DNA from 3 places in the Bradyrhizobium sp. CCGE-LA001 genome. Region 1 is predicted to be linked to each of the others. Evidence: predicted binding sites of a transcription regulator. Region 1 holds the regulator's gene; each other region holds the start of a gene.

Region 1 (2,261 bases):
GCCAGCCAGATCGCGGCTGAGCTCGGCAATGTGACCCGCAATGCCGTGATCGGCAAAGTGCACAGGCTCGGCCTGTCCGGCCGCGCCAAGAGTCCGTCTTCGGCCGCGCCCCGGCCGCGCAAGGCGCGTCCGGCGCAGCACATGATGCGGGTGACCCGTCCGATCTCACGCGGCAACACCGCGCTGGCGCAGGCCTTCGAGGTCGAGGTCGAGGCAGAGCCCGTCACCTACGACAACGTGGTGCCGATGAGCCAGCGGCTGTCGCTGCTGGAATTGAACGAGGCGACCTGCCACTGGCCGGTCGGCGATCCCTCGAGCCCGGATTTCTTCTTCTGCGGCGGCAAGGCGCTCTCCGGCCTGCCCTACTGCGCCCAGCACTCGCGCGTCGCCTATCAGCCCGCAGCGGATCGTCGGCGCGCGCCGGCCAAGCCGAGCACGCGGTGAGCGGGGTTTAACTGACTGCAAGGACAGCAGCCGTCGCGCGATGACGGCTCCAATTGCTCGGTGTCACCCCCGCGAACGCGGGGATCCATAACCTCAGGGCGCAAGTGTTGCGCGAGATGGTCACACCGAGTCGTCGCCCAACCACGTCTTGTGTTTATGGGTCCCGGGTTCGCGCTGCGCGCGCCCCGGGACGACAGTTGAGATTGTAGCCACAGCTGCCAGCGAACAAACTCAAAAACCTTACGTCTGCTCCGCCTTCGCAAACCGATCGTCGAGCGCATAGCCGGCACCGCGGACCGTGCGGATCGGGTCCTGCTCGCGGCCGAGATTGAGCAGCTTGCGCAGGCGGCCGATATGGACGTCGACGGTGCGTTCGTCGATGTAGATGTCGCGGCCCCAGACGCTGTCGAGCAGTTGCTCGCGCGAGAACACGCGGCCCGGATGCTCCAGGAAGAACTCCAGAAGGCGATACTCGGTCGGGCCGAGATCGATCGGCCGGCCCGAGCGCGCGACGCGGCGCTTGTCGCGGTCGAGCTCGATGTCGCCATAGGCCAGCACAGTGGCGAGCCGCTCCGGGCTTGCCCGCCGCAGAAGGCCCTTCACCCGCGCCAGCAGCTCCGGCACCGAGAACGGCTTGACGATGTAATCGTCGGCGCCGGTCGCAAGACCCCGCACCCGCTCGCTCTCCTCGCCGCGCGCGGTGAGCATGATGATCGGCAGCTGCTTGGTCTCGGGACGGGTGCGCAGACGCCGGCACAGCTCGATGCCTGACAGCCCCGGCAGCATCCAGTCGAGCACGATCAGATCGGGGATGTGTTCCTTGAGGCGAGTGTCGGCGTCGTCGCCGCGCATCACCGTCTCCACGTCATAGCCGTCGCCTTCGAGGTTGTAGCGCAGAAGCTCGGTGAGAGCTTCTTCGTCTTCAACCACCATAATGCGTGCGCCCATGTGGTCGTCGCTCCTTAAGTCGTCAGGTATTCGGGACCGTCGTGGCGAAGGTCGTCATGTCGCCCTTCGGCCGCTTGTCGGTCATCGCCTGACCCTCGATCATGTAGAACACGGTCTCGGCGATGTTGGTGGCGTGGTCGCCGATCCGCTCGATGTTCTTGGCGCAGAACATCAGGTGGATGCAGAACGAGATGTTGCGCGGATCCTCCATCATGTAGGTGAGGAGCTCGCGGAACAGCGAGGTGCAGATGGCGTCGACCTCCTCGTCGCCCTTCCACACCGCCATCGCCGCCGGCAGGTCATGCGCGGCATAGGCGTCCAGCACCGACTTGACCTGCTGCTGCACGAGGTCGGTCATGTGCTCGAGGCCGCGAAACAGCTTCAGCGGATGGAAGTCCGCATCCAGCGCGGCGACGCGTTTGCCCATGTTCTTGGCGAGGTCGCCGATGCGCTCCAGATCGGTCGCGACGCGCATGGCGCCGACGATCTCGCGCAGGTCGACCGCCATCGGCTGGCGGCGGGCGATGGTGAGCACGGCGCGCTCCTCGATGCGCTTCTGCAGCGCGTCGAGCTCGGCGTCGATGGTGACGACGCGCTGGCCGAGTGCGACGTCGCGGCGGATCAGCGCGTCGACGGAGTCGACGATCATGCGCTCGGCGATGCCCCCCATCTCGGCGACCAGGCGGGTGAGCTCCTGGAGGTCGGTGTCGAAGGCCTTTGCGGTATGTTCAGAACCCATGTCCCGTCTCCTCAGCCGAACCGGCCGGTGATGTAATCCTGCGTGCGCCGGTCGCTCGGCGACGTGAAGATCTTGCTGGTGTCGTCGAACTCGATCAGCTCGCCGAGATACATGAAGGCGGTCTTGTCGG
Region 2 (2,261 bases), 1.2 Mb from region 1:
CGGGCGGCATCGGCCTCCAGCTCGCCGAGCAGATCCGCGTGCTCGAATGGCAGAAGGTGTCGTTCCTGATCCTGATGATTCTGGTCGCGGTCGCCGCGATCGATTTCATCTCGAGCAAGCTGCGCTTCGCGATCATCGGCAGGCGAGCTATCGCCTGAACGATGGTGCTCGCCGCGGACCTCCACTTCCCTTCTCCCCTTGTGGGAGAAGGTGGCGCGAAGCGCCGGATGAGGGGTATGCCTCCCCAAACTCAGACTAACATTCGCGGAGACGTACCCCTCACCCGTCTCGCCGCTGCGCAGCGAGCCACCCTCTCCCGCAAGGGGGGAGGGGAAGAAGCAACTCACCCGTTCTCCACCAGAAACTCCACCCGCTCTGCTGCGAAGCGCGAGTGCTTGGTCACCAGCGGCTTGCCGTCGAGATCGTGGTCGGTCGCATCGACCACCAGGATCGGACGGCCCAGCGCGAGATCCAGCCGTGCGGCGTCGGTCGCGTCGACGATGCCGGCCGTGATCCGCGTCGCGCCGCGGCGATAGTCGCGCACATCATAATGCTCCAGCAGCTTGGTCATGGAGCGCGTCGCCGCAAACACGGTGCCGGCGTCCGGAAACCGCTCCGCTGACAACCATGTGGTGGAGACGCAGATCGGCGTACGATCGGCGAGGCGGATCGCCTCGATCCGCACCAACGGGGCGCCGGTCTTCAATCCCAGTTCCCTCGCCAACTCGCGCGTGGCGACATCGCCGGTCGTCTCGATCAGCCGGCCATGCGGCTCGCGTCCTTCGGCGCCGACGATCTCGGAAAAGCGCGTCCGCGAGCGTAGCGGATAGGCGAGCTTCTGCGCCTCGACATAGGTCCCGCTGCCGCGCTCGGCCCGCACCAGGCCGCGCTCGGCAAGCGCCGCCAGCGCGCGCCGCACTGTGTGGCGGTTCACGCGATAGGTTTCCGCGATCTCCACTTCGCCCGGCAGCTTGTCGCCGGCGGCAAAGCGGCCGTCGGCGATGCCGCGCTCGATGCCGTCGGCAACGAGGCGCCACAACGCAACGCCCGACGATGCAGTGTCTTGCATGCTCATATCGCTGGTCAGCCTAGCCCGAAAATCACGGCTTTGTCACGAAACAGTCATGGCGCTCCCGTATGAAGTTGTCTAGTATCATAGACAACTTCATGGCGGCAAGATCGGTGAGGCGGTGACCCAGCACAACAACCAGCAAGCCCAGCGCAAGGCCGCGATGGCCGTGCTGGCGCACGCGGAGGCGGGCGAGATCGCCGCCCGCCTCCGCAACTTGGCCCTGCCGGAGCATCAGGATCTGCGCGCACCGGAAAACGGTCTCGTCATGCTGCGCGGCCGAATCGGCGGCGACGGTGCGCCGTTCAACCTCGGCGAAGCCACCGTGTCGCGCGCCGCGGTGCGGCTCGCCAGCGGCGAGGTCGGCTTCGGCTACACGCTAGGCCGCGACGGTGAAAAGGCGCGGTTGATCGCGCTGTGCGATGCGCTGGTGCAATCCGGTGATTTCGGCTCGGCTGTCGAGCGCGACGTTATCGCCCCGTTGCGCGAGCAGCTTATGATTCGCCGCGAACAGGCCGCGGCCGAGACCGCCGCGACGAAGGTTGATTTCTACACCATGGTGCGCGGTGAGGGCTGAGATCATGACCACGATTGCGGAACTGCCGCCAGGTTTCGCCGACAAGGTGCTGTCGGCGCAGTCGACCTTTCGTTCGGTGATGGACGCGATGGCGCGGCCGGGTTCGGTCCAGCGCATCGTGCCGATGGCGGGAGCGCCCGCGGCGATTATGCGCGGCACCGCCGCGATCGCGCTGACGCTGTTCGATCACGACACGCCGCTCTGGCTCGATGTGGGCATGGCGGAAAGCTCCGACGTTGTGAAATGGCTCAAGTTCCACACCGGTGCGCCGGTGGTGCATGACACCTCGATCGCGAGCTTCGCCTTGATGAGTGACGGCGCGGCGCTGCCCCCGCTCGAGCGTTTCGCGCTCGGCACCAGCGAATATCCCGATCGCTCGACCACCTTGATCCTCCAGGTCGATCGTCTGGATGCGGGCCGCAGCTTCGAGTTGCGCGGCCCTGGCATCGATGGCGTTGCGACGCTGCAGGCGTCGGTCAAACCGTTCGACCTGTTCGAGCGCCTGAGCATGAACGAGGCGCTGTTTCCACGCGGCATCGACGTGGTGCTGGTCGCCGATGATGCCGTGGTCGCGATCCCCCGCACCACGCGCGTCGTGAGCAAGGGAAGCTGAAA
Region 3 (2,261 bases), 610 kb from region 1:
GTCCGCCGCCACGAGGATGAGGGTGTCGTCACCCCGCGCCCGCGCCCATTCGCGCGTCTGACGCACCGCGTTGTCGAGCATGATCGTATCGTAGACGGCGCGCTCCATGTCGAGCAAATGCGCGTATTTGTCGATCATCCCGGACTCGACCATCAGGAAGAAGCCGTTCTCGTTCTTCGCGAGGATGTTCAGCGCCGCCCGCACCTGCTCGGTCAGGTCAGGCTGCTCGGGGAATTTCTTGACGCCGCCGCCCTTGAGGAATTTGCGATCCAGCACGCCGTCCATGTTGCCGGTGGCGAACAGGCCGAGCAGCTTGCTCGTGTCCGGCTTTGCGGCAGAAGCACTGAGCTCACCTGCAGTAGTTGCGACCTGATAGCCGGCGTCGCGAAACTTCGCGATGTAGTCGGTCTCATCCTTGCGCTTCGAGCCGGCGGCCGACTTCGGCAGGAAGTTCGCGCTGCCTCCGCCCATCAGCACATCCGGCTTCGCCGCGAAGAACTGCTCGACGATCTCGTCATAGGCGGCGCGTCGGCGGGTGTGCGCGACCATCGCGGCGGGCGTCGCGTCTTCGACCTCGGTATTGGTGACGATGCCGATCGCCATGGCGAGCCGGCGCTTGGCAAGGCTCGTGATGGTTTCGACCTTGGGATCGTCGAACGCGCTCAAAGAGCGGTCCGCGTAGACGCCGAGGGCGTTGACGGCGCTCTTGTGCCCGGTCGCATAGGCGCTGGCCGAGTTTGCGGAATCCGTGATGATCGAGTCCGAGCCGGCGGTTGCCACCAGCGCCATATGAGGCATGTCGTCGATCGCAAGCTTGCCGCGGCTCTTGCCCTCCACGATGCCCTTGGACAGGATTCGCGCGGCGATCCGATGTGCCGGCGACATGCCGTCACCGATGAACAGGATGACGTTCTTCGCCTTGCGTGGACCGGTGTCGTAAACCGTCCATGTGACGCTGCGCTGGTGCGTGCCGTCGCTCACCTCAACCGCAACGCTGCCCGGCTTGGTCAGCGTAACGTCGCGCAGGATCAGCGCCGACTGATCCTTGCCGTCCTCGCGCTCGATCAAGGTCCCGGAACGGCCGAACGCGGCGGCATAGTCCGCGCCGTTCACCGTCACCTTCAACTTGGCGGGATCAACTAGCCCGGGCAGTTCGACCTTGAAGTCGAATCGGGCCCCGGCCAGGATCTCGGCGCGATCGATCGGATAGATCGTTTGTGCCGACAGAGACGATGTCCAACAGAGGACGATGAGAGAGGCGAGGGCCGAATTCTTGATCATGCGCGGTGCTCCGCAATCCAGTTCCGATAGGAACAGAAAGCGTAGCGATCGAGAATGACACCGTCATCACATATGGCGCGAGACAAATGGGCGACGGGTCGAAGGCCGGGGGCGATACCGGCCCTCTCAACTGCATCACGTGGTCAACGCCTCTGGCGACAGGCAGGCCTCGCAAACGGCGGCGACATGCCGGTGATCGGTGCCGCAACAGCCGCCGAGAATCCGCATGCCGGGAAAGGCGCGCCTGAGCGAAAGGTAACGGCGGCCGAGATCGGCGGGATCACCGCTGTCGAGCGTCTCGGACTCGTCGAGCTCGGCATGGCTTTTGGTCGACGCATTGGCTCTGACGCCGTGAATGCGCTGAACCCACGCCTCGCCGCCCGCGAGCGCGTTCTCGAAATGGGTCGGGTGCGCGCAGTTGATCAGGAAATATTCGCAATCCCGCTCCGTCGCTTCGTCGACAGTTTCAATCGCTTCGCGCAGGGATTCCCCCCTGACCAGGCGACCATCCGTCTCGACCGTGAAGGAGATCGCGACCGGAATGTCCTGCCGCTTGGCCGCGCGCACGACGCCGACGGCTTCGTTGATGCTGTTCAGCGTGAACGCGGTCACCATGTCGGCGCCTGCCTCGGCGAATGCCGCGATCTGAGCCGAGTGGTAGGCTTCCGCCTCCGCCGCGTCCATGTTGCCGGCCTTGTAGCCGTCGCCGCGCGGGCCGATCGCGCCGTTGATCACGCATGGTGCGCCGGAAGTCTCCCATTCGCCGCGCAACTCCTCCAGAAAACGGATGGAGCGCATGTTGACCGCCTTGAGCCTGGCCGCATCGTAGCCGAGCTTGGCAGCCCAATCGGGATTGGCGCGCCAGGTCGGGCTGTCGAGCACGAAGCCGAGCGCATGCTGCTGCGCGATGCGGAGATAGGCTTCGTAGTAGCGCTTCAGATGCGCGCGACCATCCGCGCTGTCGAGCAGCACGAATGCCG

The links. Region 1 encodes PhoB, which activates phosphate uptake and scavenging genes when phosphate is short. Its sites were predicted from a motif close to TGTCATNNANCTGTCAT; they were not measured.
Region 2: a site for PhoB is predicted at 1,110-1,126, ahead of phnF (phosphonate metabolism transcriptional regulator PhnF). Genes of this name have one in related genera too.
Region 3: a site for PhoB is predicted at 1,336-1,352, ahead of BCCGELA001_RS01585 (alkaline phosphatase). Genes of this name have one in related genera too.

What each region holds. Positions count from the first base shown of each region.
Region 1 covers NZ_CP013949.1:7,551,479-7,553,739, forward strand. Annotated here, with positions in the region: gene BCCGELA001_RS34325 (GcrA family cell cycle regulator) at 1-444, shown strand, start outside; gene phoB (phosphate regulon transcriptional regulator PhoB) at 685-1,392, opposite strand; gene phoU (phosphate signaling complex protein PhoU) at 1,415-2,131, opposite strand; gene pstB (phosphate ABC transporter ATP-binding protein PstB) at 2,143-2,261, opposite strand, start outside.
Region 2 covers NZ_CP013949.1:873,798-876,058, forward strand. Annotated here, with positions in the region: gene phnE (phosphonate ABC transporter, permease protein PhnE) at 1-158, shown strand, start outside; gene phnF (phosphonate metabolism transcriptional regulator PhnF) at 344-1,075, opposite strand; gene phnG (phosphonate C-P lyase system protein PhnG) at 1,233-1,646, shown strand; gene phnH (phosphonate C-P lyase system protein PhnH) at 1,651-2,259, shown strand.
Region 3 covers NZ_CP013949.1:332,913-335,173, reverse strand. Annotated here, with positions in the region: gene BCCGELA001_RS01585 (alkaline phosphatase) at 1-1,281, opposite strand, end outside; gene BCCGELA001_RS01580 (homocysteine S-methyltransferase family protein) at 1,417-2,261, opposite strand, start outside.